DNA from 2 places in the Duganella sp. genome. Region 1 is predicted to be linked to the other one. Evidence: riboswitches for the same ligand, from Rfam matches in the RefSeq annotation. Region 1 holds a riboswitch; the other holds the start of a gene.
What was found. Region 1 has a riboswitch for thiamine pyrophosphate ahead of thiC (phosphomethylpyrimidine synthase ThiC). Riboswitches for the same ligand answer to the same signal wherever they lie in the genome.

Region 1 (7,080 bases):
CATGTCGCCATAGCAGGAGGCGCCGATGATTTTGCGCTTGCCGAGCCGCGCCCGTACTTGTGCCACCTCGGCGTCGGTGCCGCCGAGGTGGACGCCGTCGGCGTCCAGTTCCACGCACAGGTCGACGTGGTCATTGATGATGAAGGGCACGCGGTGACGGCGGCACAGGGCCTGCAGCGCGGCGGCCTGCTCGTGGCGCAGCACGGCGCCGGCTTCCTTGTGGCGGTACTGCAGCAGCGCGATCGGCGCGGCCTGCATGGCTTGTTCGGTCAGTTGCAGCAGGCGGCTGGTGTCGTCCCAGTTGGGGGTGACAAGGTAAAGTCCTTGCATGGTGTGTCTCTCTTTTGTTTATCGCAAAGGAATGCGCTGGCCGGCGGCAATGACGTAAGCGTCGCGCAGCGCGTGATAGGTGTAGAGCTGGGCGTTTTCCAGCGCGACGGCGGTCGGCATGCCCAGTGCGAGCTGGCCAGCGATGGCGGCAGCCAGCGTGCAACCGCTGCCATGAAACTCGCCCGCCAGGCGCGCCCAGCGCCACTCGCGCGCCCCAGCCGCCGGCACGGCGGCCACTGGCAGGTTTGCGCCAGGGCCATACCAGCGGTTGAGGACTTCCTCGCCCTCGCCGTGACCGCCGGTGATGAGGACATGGCGGCAGCCGCGTGCGCGCAGGGCTTGTGCTTGCGCGTCCGGCAGCGTGGCGTCGCTGAGCGTCCGCGCCTCCGGCCCGTTTGGCGTGATGACCGTCGCCAGCGGCAGCAAGGGCGCCAGCGCCGCTGCCGCATCATCGCGCGACAGCACATCGCCATGGCCGCTGGCCAGCACCGGGTCCAGCACCACCGGCAACTCCGGCTGACGCTCACGCAGGCACATGATCACCTGCGCAATCGCCAGCGCATTGGCGGCGCTGCCGGTAATCCCGATCTTCACCGCGCTGATGGCGCACTTGTCGATCAGCGCCTGCGCCTGCCGCAGCACCATGTCCGCCGCCACCGGCTGCACGCCATAGACGCGATCATTGTCCTGCACTGTCAGCGCCGTGCAGACCGTGAGCGCATGCGCCCCCTGCCCCGCCACCGCCTGCAGATCCGCCGACAGCCCGGCGCCGCCAGACGGATCGAGGCCGGCGAACACCAGCACGCACGGCCGCGCATCCGCCGCGCCTGTGCCTGCGGCGAAACCGCCAGCCTGGCCACCGGGCAGCGAGGCAGCAACCTCGGTCATGCCAGCCGGCCCGCCATTGGCGACGACGGCGACGCCGCAAACTTGCGCGCGATGCGCCCGGCCAGATAAGCCTCGCGCCCCGCCTGCACGCCCAGCTTCATGGCGCGCGCCATGCGCACCGGGTCCTGCGCGCCGGCGATCGCGGTGTTCATCAACACGCCATCGCAGCCCAGCTCCATCGCAATCGCCGCATCGGACGCCGTGCCTACGCCGGCATCCACCAGCACCGGCACCCTGGCCTGCTCGATAATCAGCGACAGATTCCACGGATTCAGTATCCCCATGCCGGAACCGATCAGGGACGCCAGCGGCATCACCGCCACGCAGCCGATATCCTCCAGCATGCGCGCCTGGATCGGATCGTCGCTGCAGTACACCATCACATCAAAGCCATCCTTCACCAGCTCGCGCGCGGCCACCAGCGTCTCCGGCATATTGGGGAACAAGGTCTTCTCGTCGCCCAGCACCTCCAGCTTCACCAGCTTATGGCCGTTCAACAGCTCGCGCGCCATCTGCAGCGTGTAGACCGCATCCCTGGCCGTATAACAGCCGGCCGTATTCGGCAGAATCGTGTACTGCGAAGGCGGCAGCACATCCAGCAGCGACGGCGCCTTCGGGTCCTGGCCGATATTCACACGGCGGATCGCCACCGTGATGATCTCCGCCTCCGCCGCGTCGGTCGCCTCGCGCGTCTGCTGCAAATCCTTGTACTTGCCACTACCGACCAGCAGGCGCGATTGGTATTCCTTGCCTGCGATTTTCAACACATCACTCATATCCGTCTCCATTAACCGCCGCCGATGGCGCGCACGATATCCACCTTGTCCTGCGCCCGCAGGACACGCTCAGGCCACTGCTGGCGCGGCACCACGGTGCGATTGACCGCCAGCGCCAGCGCCTGCCCCGTCAACTCCAGGGCATCGATCAGCTGATGCAAGGTTTGCTGCGGCGGCACCTGATGCGGTGCGCCGTTCAATTCAATTTCAATCATGATCGTCAGGCCTTGCTATACAACTCAGCGCCGTTCTTGATGAACTCCACCGCCTTCACCTGCATGCCCTCCTCCGCATACTGACGCACCTCCTGCGTGATCTTCATCGAGCAGAAATGCGGGCCGCACATCGAGCAGAAATGCGCCACCTTGGCCGAATCCTTGGGCAGCGTCTCGTCGTGGAATTCGCGTGCCTTGTCCGGGTCCAGGCCAAGATTGAACTGATCCTCCCAGCGGAACTCGAAGCGCGCCTTGGACAACGCATTGTCACGAATCTGCGCGCCCGGGTGGCCCTTGGCCAGATCCGCCGCATGCGCCGCGATCTTGTAGGTGATGATGCCGTCCTTGACGTCATTCTTGTCCGGCAAACCAAGGTGCTCCTTCGGCGTCACATAGCACAGCATGGCCGTGCCATACCAGCCGATCTGCGCGGCGCCAATGCCGGATGTGATGTGGTCATAGCCCGGAGCGATATCGGTGGTCAATGGCCCCAGCGTGTAGAACGGCGCCTCGTGGCACTGCTCCAGTTGCAGATCCATGTTCTCCTTGATCAGTTGCATCGGCACATGGCCCGGACCTTCAATCATCACCTGCACGTCATGCTTCCAGGCGATCTGCGTCAGCTCGCCCAGCGTTTTCAGCTCGCCCAGCTGGGCCTCGTCGTTGGCGTCATAGATCGAGCCTGGACGCAGGCCATCGCCCAGCGAGAACGACACGTCATACGCCTTCATGATCTGGCAGATCTCTTCGAAATGCGTGTACAGGAAGTTCTCCTTGTGATGCGCCAGGCACCACTTGGCCAGGATCGAGCCGCCGCGCGAGACGATGCCCGTCATGCGCTTGGCTGTCAGCGGCACATAGCGCAGCAGCACGCCGGCGTGGATGGTGAAGTAATCGACGCCCTGCTCCGCCTGTTCGATCAGCGTGTCGCGGAAAATCTCCCAGGTCAGGTCTTCGGCCTTGCCGTTGACCTTTTCCAGCGCCTGGTAAATCGGCACCGTGCCGATCGGCACCGGCGAATTGCGGATGATCCATTCGCGCGTTTCGTGGATGTGCTTGCCTGTCGAGAGATCCATCACCGTGTCGCCGCCCCAGCGGATCGACCAAGTCATCTTTTCCACCTCTTCTCCGATCGACGAGGTCACCGCCGAGTTGCCGATGTTGGCGTTGATCTTCACCAGGAAATTGCGGCCGATGATCATCGGCTCCACTTCCGGGTGATTGATGTTGGCGGGAATGATGGCGCGGCCACGGGCGATTTCATCGCGCACGAATTCCGGCGTGATCTCGGCCGGGATGCTGGCGCCATACGCCTGGCCCGGATGCTGGCGGCCCATCAGGTCGGCCAGGCGCTGACCAGTCGGCCCGGACGCCTTCAGGCTCTCGATGTACTCCTTGCGACGCAGGTTCTCGCGGATGGCGACAAACTCCATCTCGGGCGTGATGATGCCCTGGCGCGCATAGTGCATCTGCGTGACGTTGCTGCCTTCGCGCGCGCGGCGCGGCTTGCGGTGCAGATTGAAGCGCAGCTCTTCCAGCGCCGGATCGGCCAGGCGCGCCTTGCCGTAGTCCGAGGTCGGGCCGTCCAGCTCCTCGGTATCGCCGCGCTCCAGTATCCACGGCAGGCGCGGCGTTTCGGCCAGGCCGGAACGGATATCGATCTGCGCCTGCGGATCGGTGTACGGACCGGAAGTATCGTAGACATAGACCGGCGGATTGGCCTCAAAGCCGAACGACGCCGGCGTATCGGCCTGCGAGATTTCCCGCATCGGCACGCGGATATCGGCACGGCTGCCTGGCACATAGATCTTGCGGGAATTGGGCAGCGGCTTGATGGCTGCCTCATCCACCGTGGCGGTGGCGGACATGAATTTCGGATTGGCGTTCATTTGGCTCCTTTGTTTGGCTACAGGAGCCAGCAAAGGAGGTTGGACAACCGCCGCGCGCAGATGGATCGGTGGCGCGGCGTTATCCTAAGCTTCCCTTCGCTGGCATTATCCAGATCAGGTTCGGAGGGTATTTCTCACCCGCGGCGCAGATGCGCAGCAGGACCCCTAGCGTGTGCCGCCTTGCGGCAGCGCGCCGATTATAACCGCATCCGGTTCCAGTAGCAAAAAACCCACATGCTTGCCAGACTACTCAGGTATAGTGTCTTCATGCCACACAGCAATTTTCCACCCTGCCCCGCCTCCCGGGCGCGCCTGCCGCGTGCCGCCGCCGCCCTGTGCCTGTTGCTGTGTCTGTTCATGTCGATGGCACCGGGCCAGGCGGCCAATGGCGAGCGCTGGGCCGCCCAGGCGAATACCAGCTTCAAGCACAATATGCACATCGACGTCAGCAGCGGTGTGTGCCTGGCCCAGGATCGCCAGGGCTTTCTCTGGCTCGGCACCCAGGCCGGGCTGGTACGCTGGGACGGCAACCGCCCGGTGAAATATGCGGCCGACGCCGCCCGCGAAGAAGCCCTGCCCGACGGCTACATCATGAGCTTGCACATCGACACCCAGGGCCGCCTGTGGGTCGGCATGAGTTCCGGCGGCCTGGCGCGCTATGACGCCGCGCGCGACAGTTTTGTGCGCTACCGTACCGGCGCCGGCGGCCTGCGCGATCCGCGCGTCAGCGCCATTGCCGACGACGGCGAGGGCGGCTTGTGGCTGGCCACCGGGCGCGGCCTCGACCATCTGGGCGCCGACGGCCGTTTCAACCGCCAAGGCATGGAAGATATCGCCAGCGTGCCGGACGGCGGCATCGATACCCTGCTGCGCGACACCGACGGCACGCTGTGGCTGGGCACCCGCCGCGGCCTGTTCCAGCGCAAGCCGGGCCAGCCCGCGCAGCAGATAGCGCTGGGCGGCAAAACCGGCCTGGCCATCACCGCGCTGCTGCGCGACAGCGCCGGCCGGCTGTGGGTCGGCACCCGCACCAGCGGCGCCTTCAGCCTGGCGGTCGGCACCGACGCGCGCGACGCGGCGGCGGTGCGCGAGAGCGGCCCCCAGCCGACGCTGCAATCGGAACGCGTGTCGGCCATCGTCCAGGCGGGGCCGGAAGAAATCTGGCTGGGCACCAATGGCGCCAACGGCGGCATCGTGGTGCTCGATGTGCGCAGCAATACCACGCGCCGCATCCGCCACCGCGCCGACGCCCCCGACAGCCTGCCCGACAACGACATCATGGCGCTGTTGCGCGAACGCAGCGGCATCATCTTTGTTTCCTACATGTCCGGCATCAGCCAGCACGATCCGCAGCCGCGCGCCATCACCACCATCCGTCACGCCGAACCCGGCCGCGGCAACGTGTTGAGCGTGCCCAGCGTGATGGCCGCGCCCGACGGCCAGCTCTGGCTCAGCAACACCAGCGGCGGCATCGACATCATCGATCCCTACCGCGGTCTCACCGGCCGCCTGGCCGCCGCCGGCCTGCCTGGCCGCGTGCTGGCGCTGACCCCGGGACCGGACGGCGAAGTCTACATCGGCACCCAGCACGGCCTGTACCGCGCCGGCATCGATGGCCGCCACCTTCAGCGTGTGCCGGTGCCCACCCGCGGCGACGAGGAAGAAGTCTGGGCGCTGGCGCAGAGCGGCCGCACGCTGTGGGTGGGCGGACTGGACGGCTTGTGGGTGCTGGACCTGCCGGCCGGCGCCGCACCGCGCCTGCTGCGCCATGAAGATCAGCAACTGGGCGACACCCGCGTGACCGCCCTGCTGCCGGTCGGCGACGATGTGTGGGTCGGCACGCGCAGCGGCCTGACCCGGATCACGCCGGACGCGGTCGAACGCATCCCGACCGATCTGGCCGCGCCGGACCGGCTGCCGCCCGGCTATGTTTCCTCCCTGGCGCTGGACCGCCGCGGCCGGTTGTGGATGTCCAACTTCGGCACCGGCGTGGTGATGCTGGAACGCACCGACCCGGACGGCCGGCGCCGCTTCCGCCGGCTCGGCATGCAGCAGGGCTTGCCCGACAGCGGCGCCAACAAGCTGCTGCTCGACCGCGAGGGCATGCTGTGGGCCAGCACCGACGCCGGCCTGGCGCGCATCGATCCGGAAGCGCTGACCATCCGCGCGCTGGGCGCCAGCGATGGCGTGCAGGTCCCCACTTACTGGACCAACTCGGGCGCCGCCACTGCGGAAGGCGAGCTGGTATTTGGCGGCCTGTCCGGGGTCAGCGTGGTCAAGCCGCAGGCGCTGAGCGTGTCGCACTACGCGCCGCCGGTGGTGGTGACGCGCCTGCTGCTGAATGACAAGGAAATCCCGGCCGCCATCTACAACAACGGCCTGGGCAGCAAGGCGCCGCCGGTGACGGTGACCACCGCCGCGCGCGAACGCGGCTTCTCGCTGGAATTTGCCGCCCTCGACTATGCCACGCCGGAGCGCAACCGCTACGCCTACCAGCTCAAGGGCTTCGACTCCAACTGGGTGGAAACCGACGCCAGCGCGCGCCGCGCCAGCTACAACAACCTGCCGCCCGGCGACTATGTGCTGCAGCTGCGCGGCACCAACCGCCATGGCGACTGGTCGGCGCCGATCGCGGTGCCGGTGCATGTGCTGCCGGCGTGGCACCAGCAGCCGCTGGCGCGGCTGGCCATGGGCGCGGCCGCCATCCTGCTGGGCGCCGGCCTGCTGCACATGCGCACCGCCTACCTGCGCCGCCGCCAGCGCGAACTGGAAGGCATGGTGGAAGCGCGCACCTCCGAGCTGCGCACCATCCAGTCGCAGCTGGAGACCCTGGCGTATGGCGACCCGCTGACCGGCCTGGCCAACCGCCGCCTGTTCAACGACCAGCTGCGCCATCTGGTGGCGCAGGCCGAACGCGGCGGCGCTGCCTTCACCCTGCTGCTGATCGACCTCGACCGCTTCAAGCAAATCAACGACACCCTC
Region 2 (7,080 bases), on a different contig from region 1:
TCTATCGCTGCTCGGTGCCGGCCTTCCATCGCGGCCTTGAATACTACCGCATCCGCCAGATGATGATCCGCGACGTGCGCCTGGTGTATGCGCCGGCCAATTCGCTGGGCGACTTTGGCGGCGACATCGACAACTACGAATGGCCGCGCCACGTCGGCGACTATTCCTTCCTGCGCGCCTACGTCGGCAAGGATGGCCGCCCGGCCGATCCGTCGCCGGACAACGTGCCGTATCACTCGAAGGACTTCCTGGTGGTGTCGGCTGCGGGTCTGAAGAATGGCGATCCGGTGCTGCTGGCCGGTTATCCGGGCCGCACCAGCCGCTACAAGCTGCCGTCGGAAATCCGCTACGCGCGCGATGCCGCCTACCCGGCCAAGGCCGCGGAGATCCAGTCGGACCTCGACGTCATTGCCGCCAGCACCAGGAGCAGCGAAGCCGCCGCCGTGCGCTACGCCAGCGTGGTCAAGAGCCTGAACAACGTGATGAAGAAAACGCGCGGGCTGATGGACGGCTTTGCGCGCAAGGACATCGCCGCCATCAAGGACGTGCAGGACGCGGAATTCCGCGCATGGTACGGCAAGCAGGCCAACGCCGCCAGGGCGCTGCTGCCCGAGCTGGATAAGCTGATCGCCGCCGACATCGCCCTGAGCGACGAAGAATTCGGCTACAGCGTCGCCACCAGCAGCGACTTGCTGAAGACTGGCACCGCCCTGTACCGCCTGGCGCAGGAAAACGCCAAGCCGGACGCGGAACGCGAAACCGGCTACCAGCAGCGCGATCTGACCTTCATCAAGGCCCGCTTGAACCGGTTGGAGCAGTCCTACGTCAGCGGTGTCGATCAGGCGCGCTTTGCCGCCGCCCTGCAGCGCTATGCCGCCTTGCCGAAGTCGATGCACGTGACCGATCTGGACGCGCTGCTGCCGGCAGTCGATGCCGTGCCGGCGCTGTACGCGCAATCGCAGCTGGGCGATACCGCGCAGCGTCTGGCGTGGGTGGGCAAGGATGCCGCCGCCATCAGCGCTTCGGACGATGCCTTCCTCAAGCTGGCGGTGAAGATCGACGGCGTCACCCAGTCGCTGAAGGAGCGCCGCAAGGAACTGGACGGTAATCTGGAACGGGTGATCCCGCAATACATGGCAGCCGTTATCGCCTGGAAGAAGACGCAGGGCAAGCCGGTGTATCCGGATGCGAATTCGACCCTGCGTGTAACGTATGGCACCGTGTCGCCGTACTCGCCGAAGGACGGCATCACCAAAGGCCCGTTCACCACCATCGAAGGCATCGTGGAGAAGAACACCGGCAAGGAGCCGTTCAACACGCCGGCCAAGCTGCTGGAAGCCATCAAGGCCAAGCGCTACGGCCAGTTCAGGGACCCGGTCCTCGGCACCGTGCCGGTCGACTTCCTGACCAGCGCCGATACCACCGGCGGCAATTCCGGTTCGGCGGTGATGAACAAGAACGGCGAGTTGGTCGGTCTGAATTTCGATTCGACCTACGAGTCCATCACCAAGGACTGGTACTTCGACAGCGCCATCACCCGCGCCATCCACATGGATATCCGGTATATGCTGTGGGTGATGAAAGAAGTCGACCATGCCGACAACGTGCTTAAAGAACTGACGATCAAACGATGAACACGCTGACGCTCCTGCTGGGGTATGTGAATATGCCGCTGCACCTGGCAGTATTTGCCACGACGCCGCTGGAGCTGCTGTCGTTCATCCTGTCGGTGGCGACGGTGTGGCTGAACATCCGCCAGAGCCATTGGGCCTGGCTGCTGGCCATCATCTCGTCCGCCACCTACGGGCTGGTGTTCTTTGGCTCGCGCCTGTACGGCGACATGGGCCTGCAACTGGTGTTCATCACCGTTTCCTTCTACGGCTGGTATCAATGGCTGCATGGCGACGACAGCCACGACAGACTGCCGGTCACCACGCTCGATGCGCGCGGCCGCTGGGCCGCCGCTGTCGCCTGGCTGGCGGGCTTTGTGCTGCTGGCCTGGTTCCTCAAGACTTACACTGATACTGACGTGCCGAATTCGGACGGCTTCCTCACCGCCGGTTCGCTGGTGGGGCAGCTGCTGCTGTCGCGTAAAAAGATCGAGAACTGGCACGTCTGGATCATCGTCGACATCCTGTACGTGGCGCTGTACCTGCACAAGCACCTGATGTTGACGGCAATCCTGTATGCCGTGTTTGTCGGCATGGCGGTGATCGGCCTGCGTGCCTGGAGCGGGGATAGTGGCGCCGGCGGCCGCCGTCTGGCGCTGGAATGAAACGCATCGCCATCCTCGGCACGGAAGCATCCGGCAAGAGCACGCTGGCGGCGGCGCTGGCGGAACGCTACGGCACCGTGTGGGTGCCCGAATACCTGCGGGAGTTTGTCGACATGGAAGGGCGCGTGCCGGTGGCGTCGGATCAGATCCACATCGCGCGCATGCAGCTGGTGCGCGAAGCCGCTGCGGCGCCACACGCCACGCGCTATCTGTTTTGCGACACCACACCGCTGATGACCGCTGTCTACAGCATTCACTACTTTGGCGGCATCGACGATCAACTGGCCGTGCTGGCCAGCACCCATACAAGCGATTACGACCTGACGCTGGTGGCGGCACCCGACATGCCGTGGGAAGCCGATGGACTGATGCGCGATAACGATGAGGTTCGCCAGACCATCAACCGCATCCTGCTGGAAGAACTGGCGGCACGCGGGATTTCCTACGTGCCGGTTGGCGGCAGCGTTGAACAGCGCGTCGCCGTGGTGGCGGACGCGCTGGCCAGGCTTTAAAGGTCGAACTGGGCCGAGACGCGGAAAGTGCGCGAGGCGCCCGGCATCAGATAGCCACCCAGATCCGGCGTCACATCGCGCCAGTAGAACTTATCGAACGCATTGTCGATGCCGGCGCGGAAAGTGGTGCCGACATTGCCGATGCGGGTGGCGTACGACGCGCTCAGGTTCACCACATGGTAGCTTGGGACGAACACCGTGTTGGCCGCGTCGAAGGCTTTCTTGCCCGAGTACTGCCAGTTGGCGCCAACCTTCAGGCCTGCCACCTGAGGCACCGCATAATCCGCGTACACCGATGACTTGAACGCGGCGACGTCGGTCACGCGCTTGCCGTCCAGCTCAGCCGAACCGGTGTCGCGCTGCTGGGTGTTGAGCGCGGTGGCCGATACGCCCACCGTCAGGTCAGGCGTGGCGCGGCCGTTCAATGCCACTTCCAGGCCGCGATTCTGGGCTTCGCCATTACGCACATAGAATTTGGCGGCATCGGTGTACTCCAGGCCTTTGCGGATCTGGAACAGCGCCATGCTGGCGCTCAGGTCCGGGCGGATGTCCGCTTTTACGCCCACTTCCACCTGTTTCGATTTGCCCGGGGCCAGCGCGCGGCGCTGATTCTCGGTGCCGATAGGCGCCACGCCGCCATGCTCCAGGCCTTGCGACCAGGAGGCGTAGGTCGCCACGTTGGGGCGTACGTTGTAGACCAGCGCCACATTCGGCAGCCAGAAGCCGGCGTCGGTGTGGGCGTAAGGCAGCACCACGCCGTTGTCATCCTTGCCCACGTATTCATCGCGCTTGACCTTCACGTAGCGCGCGCCGGCGTGCAGCTTGAGCTGCTGGTTCAGGCTGAGGATGTCCTGCGCGAACAGGGCGCGTTCGTTGTCGCGGCGGCGTTCGGAGACCGGGCCGCTGTCGCCCTGCGCAGGTTCCACCACCACTGGATGGTAGATATTGCTGACGCCCGACAGGTCATACAAATAGTCGCCCCATTTCTCGCTGTTCTTGAAGAAGGAGATGCCGGCGGTGACTTCGTGCTTGATGCCTCCCGCGGCATAGCGGCCTTGCAGCAGCGCCTGCGCGGTCAGCGGCGATTTTTTCTCGCCCTTGCTGATGTAGTTGTAGACGTCGTAGTCGCCGTTGCCGCAGTAGCCCGGATACAGTTCCTGCGCGGTGCAGCCGTAAGGGAAGGCGGTGTAGTCGTCGCGCTTGAAGTGGTGCTGGTTGGCGCTCAGGGTGGCGGTCCATTCCGGAGAGAGCATGTATTCGAAGCGCACGGCGACGTTGCTGCTGGTGGTTTCCACCGGGCGGCTCCACGGCTGGTCGTTCAGCAGCACGTCCGGATCCACCTGCGGCAGGCTGACATTGTTCAGCAGCTGATAGCCGGGCGCGGTGATCTGCGATTTGCGCTGGTAGTCGGCGTCGATCTGCAGCAGCGCCTGTGGCGAGATGCGCCAGTCGACGGCGCCCGAGATGAATTTGCGGTTGCCGTCCGCGCCCTTGATGTAGGAGCGCAGGCGCTCGGCGGCAGCGTTGATGCGGTAGCCGAAGTCGCTGTTGTCGAAGCGGCCGCCCAGGTCGACGGCGCCGTACAGCGTGCCGCGTTCGCGCGTTTCCAGCACCACGGTGCGCAGCGGCGTGTCGGTCGGGCGCTTGGTGACGTAGTTGACGATGCCGCCCGGCGCCGACACGCCAGCCTGCAGGCCGGACAGGCCTTTCAGCACTTCCAGGCGTTCCTTATTCTCCAGCGGGATCTGGGTGTCGCCGGGGATGGCCATGCCGTCCTTGCGGTAGCTCGACGCGTTATCGAGCTTGAAGCCGCGGATCGAGAACTGCTCGGCATAGCCGACCGCGTTGTAGGCGTCGCTCAGGCTGGCGTCGAATTTGGCGGCGTCGGTGGTGGAGCGGATTTGCAGGTCCAGCATCTGCTGCGCTGTCAGCACGCTGACCGAGGCTGGCGTTTCCAGCAGCGGCGCGTTGGAGAAACCGGCAACGGAAGCCGAAGCGGCGCGGGTCTTGGCGGCCGTGACAACGACTTCCTGCATGGTCTGGTCGGCTTCCTCGGCATGGAGCACGCCGGAGGTCATCTGTAAAACCGCCAATGCGATGGCGGACACTGCAAAGTTTGGTGTGGACATATCTGCTCTCTACTTGTTCGGCTGGGAGCCGGCGAAGAGAGCCATCAAAGGAGGGGAGAACCACATTTGCGCTTTCCTTCGCTGGCATTATCCAGATCAGGTACGAAGGGTATCTCTCACCCGGAAACGACGTTCCCAGGACCCCTAGCGAGGCGTTAGTGTAACACACATGCCATTAACTCCGGGGTCAGGTCCGCCATTTCTACACGGCCTCAACAGCGCAGCTGTTGAGGCCGTGTAGAAATGGCGGACCTGACCCCGGAGTTGTGCGCCGTGTTTTGCGCGGCGTCGCTACACTTCGGACTTGCGCCGTCGGGCGCCGATGAAAGGGTGTGAATGAAGCAGTCGTATCAAGAGGGGAGCTGGTTTGCCGTGCCATTGCTGGACGGCGGCTACGGATGGGGTCTGGTGGCGCGGCTGTCGCCCGGCAGTAAAATCATGCTCGCATATCTGTTCGGCCCTAAACTGCCACGCTTGCCGACGGTGGAAGAGCTGAACACCTTGCGCCCGCAGGATGCGGTCAAGGTGCTGCGTTGTGGCGACATGGCGCTGGCCAGCGGCCACTGGCGCGTGCTGGGCGAGATCGATCACTTCGATCCCGCCAGGTGGCCGGTGCCGCAATTCCTGCGCCGCGCCGATGCGCTCAAGCGCGCCTGGCGCGTGACTTACTCCGATGTGGACCCCAGCCGCTCGGAGCGCGAGGAGTCTGTACCCTACGATACACAAGGACTGGAAGCCGATTCGCTGTACGGCTACGGCTCCACCGAGCTATTGCTGACCAAGCTGCTGGAAGCGCCGGATCATCCCATCAATCAGCAGCGCAGTTGACATTCCAGGCCGCGTATTCGCCGCGGCTCTTGCGCACGGCCACGCGCACACGCGTGTCGCGGTCGCTCTCAAACACCATGCCCACCATCTGCGGCGCGCCATTGGCGGGCGGCGCCGGCTCGATGGCGCTGAGGCGGAAGGTCAGCGCGCGCTGACGGGCGCAGCCCGAATTGCCGGCAAAAAGCAGGCGCGCCCGCTCCAGCAAGGCGCGGTGCTGGCGCAGCAGCGCCGCCACGTCGTCGCCTGAAACGGCCGGGTCCATTTTCACCGTGTATTGCGCGGCCGTGCAGATCACCTTGGGCGTGGCCAGCCACACATACCATTCCGGCGCGGCCGCCGATGGCGTCCAGCGCTGGCCCTTGGGGGCCTTGGCGTCGTAGAGGTAGCTGGTGCGCACCTGACGGCACAGTTCCGGCGTGTGATGGCGCGGCGCCGAATCCACGCGCGCAATCACCTGCCAGGCCTCGCCGCGGCGGCGCTGGATGTCGAAGGCGGGGGCGAACAGCGAAGCGCCGCCGCCCACGCGCGCCGGCACATGCTCGCGGTAGTATTCATCGAAGGAGTTGCGTTCTTCGCTGGTGGGCTCGCGCGTCTGCAGCGCCGGCGCGAGCGGGCTGGCCGCATGCGCCGCGCTGGCGGCTGCGAGGGCAATGGCGAAGGCCCTGCCGGCGCCGGGCAGCGCGGCATGCGGGAGCAGGCGCCCCATCACAGCGCCTTCATCACGATCTGGATTTGCAGGCCGCCGCCGTCGCGGTTGCGCACATGCAGTTCGGCGTTGTGGCGGCTCATCACGCGTTCGACGATGGCCAGCCCCAGGCCGGCGCCATTGGCCTGGCCGCGCGCCGTGTCCAGCCGCGTGAAGGGCTTGAGCAGCTGCTCGATCTGGTCGGCCGGCACGCCGGTGCCCTGATCCTGCACTTCGATGATCACGCGCTTGGAGGTATGCATGCCTTTGACGCTGCACTTGATGTCGATTTCGGTGTATTCCTGGCCTGGCGTCTTGCCGTAGCGGCGCGCGTTCTCGATCAGGTTATTGATGACGCGCTTGATGTCGGTGGCATTGCCCATGGCGTGGGCGCCCGGCGCAATGTCGGTATGGATGCGCACATCCGGCAGGCGTGAGGCCTCGTGCGCGGTATCGCTCAGCAGCTCGCTGATATCGACATTGATAAAGCTGGAAGCCTCGGTCGGTTTGGCGTAGTCGAGGAACTGGCCGATGATGGCGTCCATCTGGCCGATATCGGACTGCATGCCTTCGCGCGCCTCCTGCGACAAGTTGGCCATCTCCAGCTCCAGCTGCATGCGCGCCAGCGGCGTGCGCAGGTCGTGCGAGATG

Region 2: it holds a riboswitch for thiamine pyrophosphate, as region 1 does, so the genes downstream of both, ABDW57_RS13900 (TonB-dependent siderophore receptor) here and thiC (phosphomethylpyrimidine synthase ThiC) in region 1, are expected to answer to the same signal.

The regions. Positions count from the first base shown of each region.
Region 1 is NZ_JBCNLB010000004.1:2,521-9,600, reverse strand. It holds gene thiE (thiamine phosphate synthase) at 1-330, opposite strand, end outside; gene ABDW57_RS09800 (hydroxymethylpyrimidine/phosphomethylpyrimidine kinase) at 349-1,218, opposite strand; gene ABDW57_RS09795 (thiazole synthase) at 1,215-1,994, opposite strand; gene thiS (sulfur carrier protein ThiS) at 2,006-2,209, opposite strand; gene thiC (phosphomethylpyrimidine synthase ThiC) at 2,215-4,098, opposite strand; TPP riboswitch at 4,173-4,275, opposite strand; gene ABDW57_RS09780 (diguanylate cyclase) at 4,366-7,080, shown strand, end outside.
Region 2 is NZ_JBCNLB010000006.1:188,944-196,023, forward strand. It holds gene ABDW57_RS13885 (S46 family peptidase) at 1-1,634, shown strand, start outside; gene pnuC (nicotinamide riboside transporter PnuC) at 1,667-2,275, shown strand; gene ABDW57_RS13895 (ATP-binding protein) at 2,272-2,787, shown strand; gene ABDW57_RS13900 (TonB-dependent siderophore receptor) at 2,784-4,916, opposite strand; TPP riboswitch at 4,973-5,072, opposite strand; gene ABDW57_RS13905 (Imm26 family immunity protein) at 5,253-5,744, shown strand; gene ABDW57_RS13910 (hypothetical protein) at 5,725-6,450, opposite strand; gene ABDW57_RS13915 (ATP-binding protein) at 6,450-7,080, opposite strand, start outside.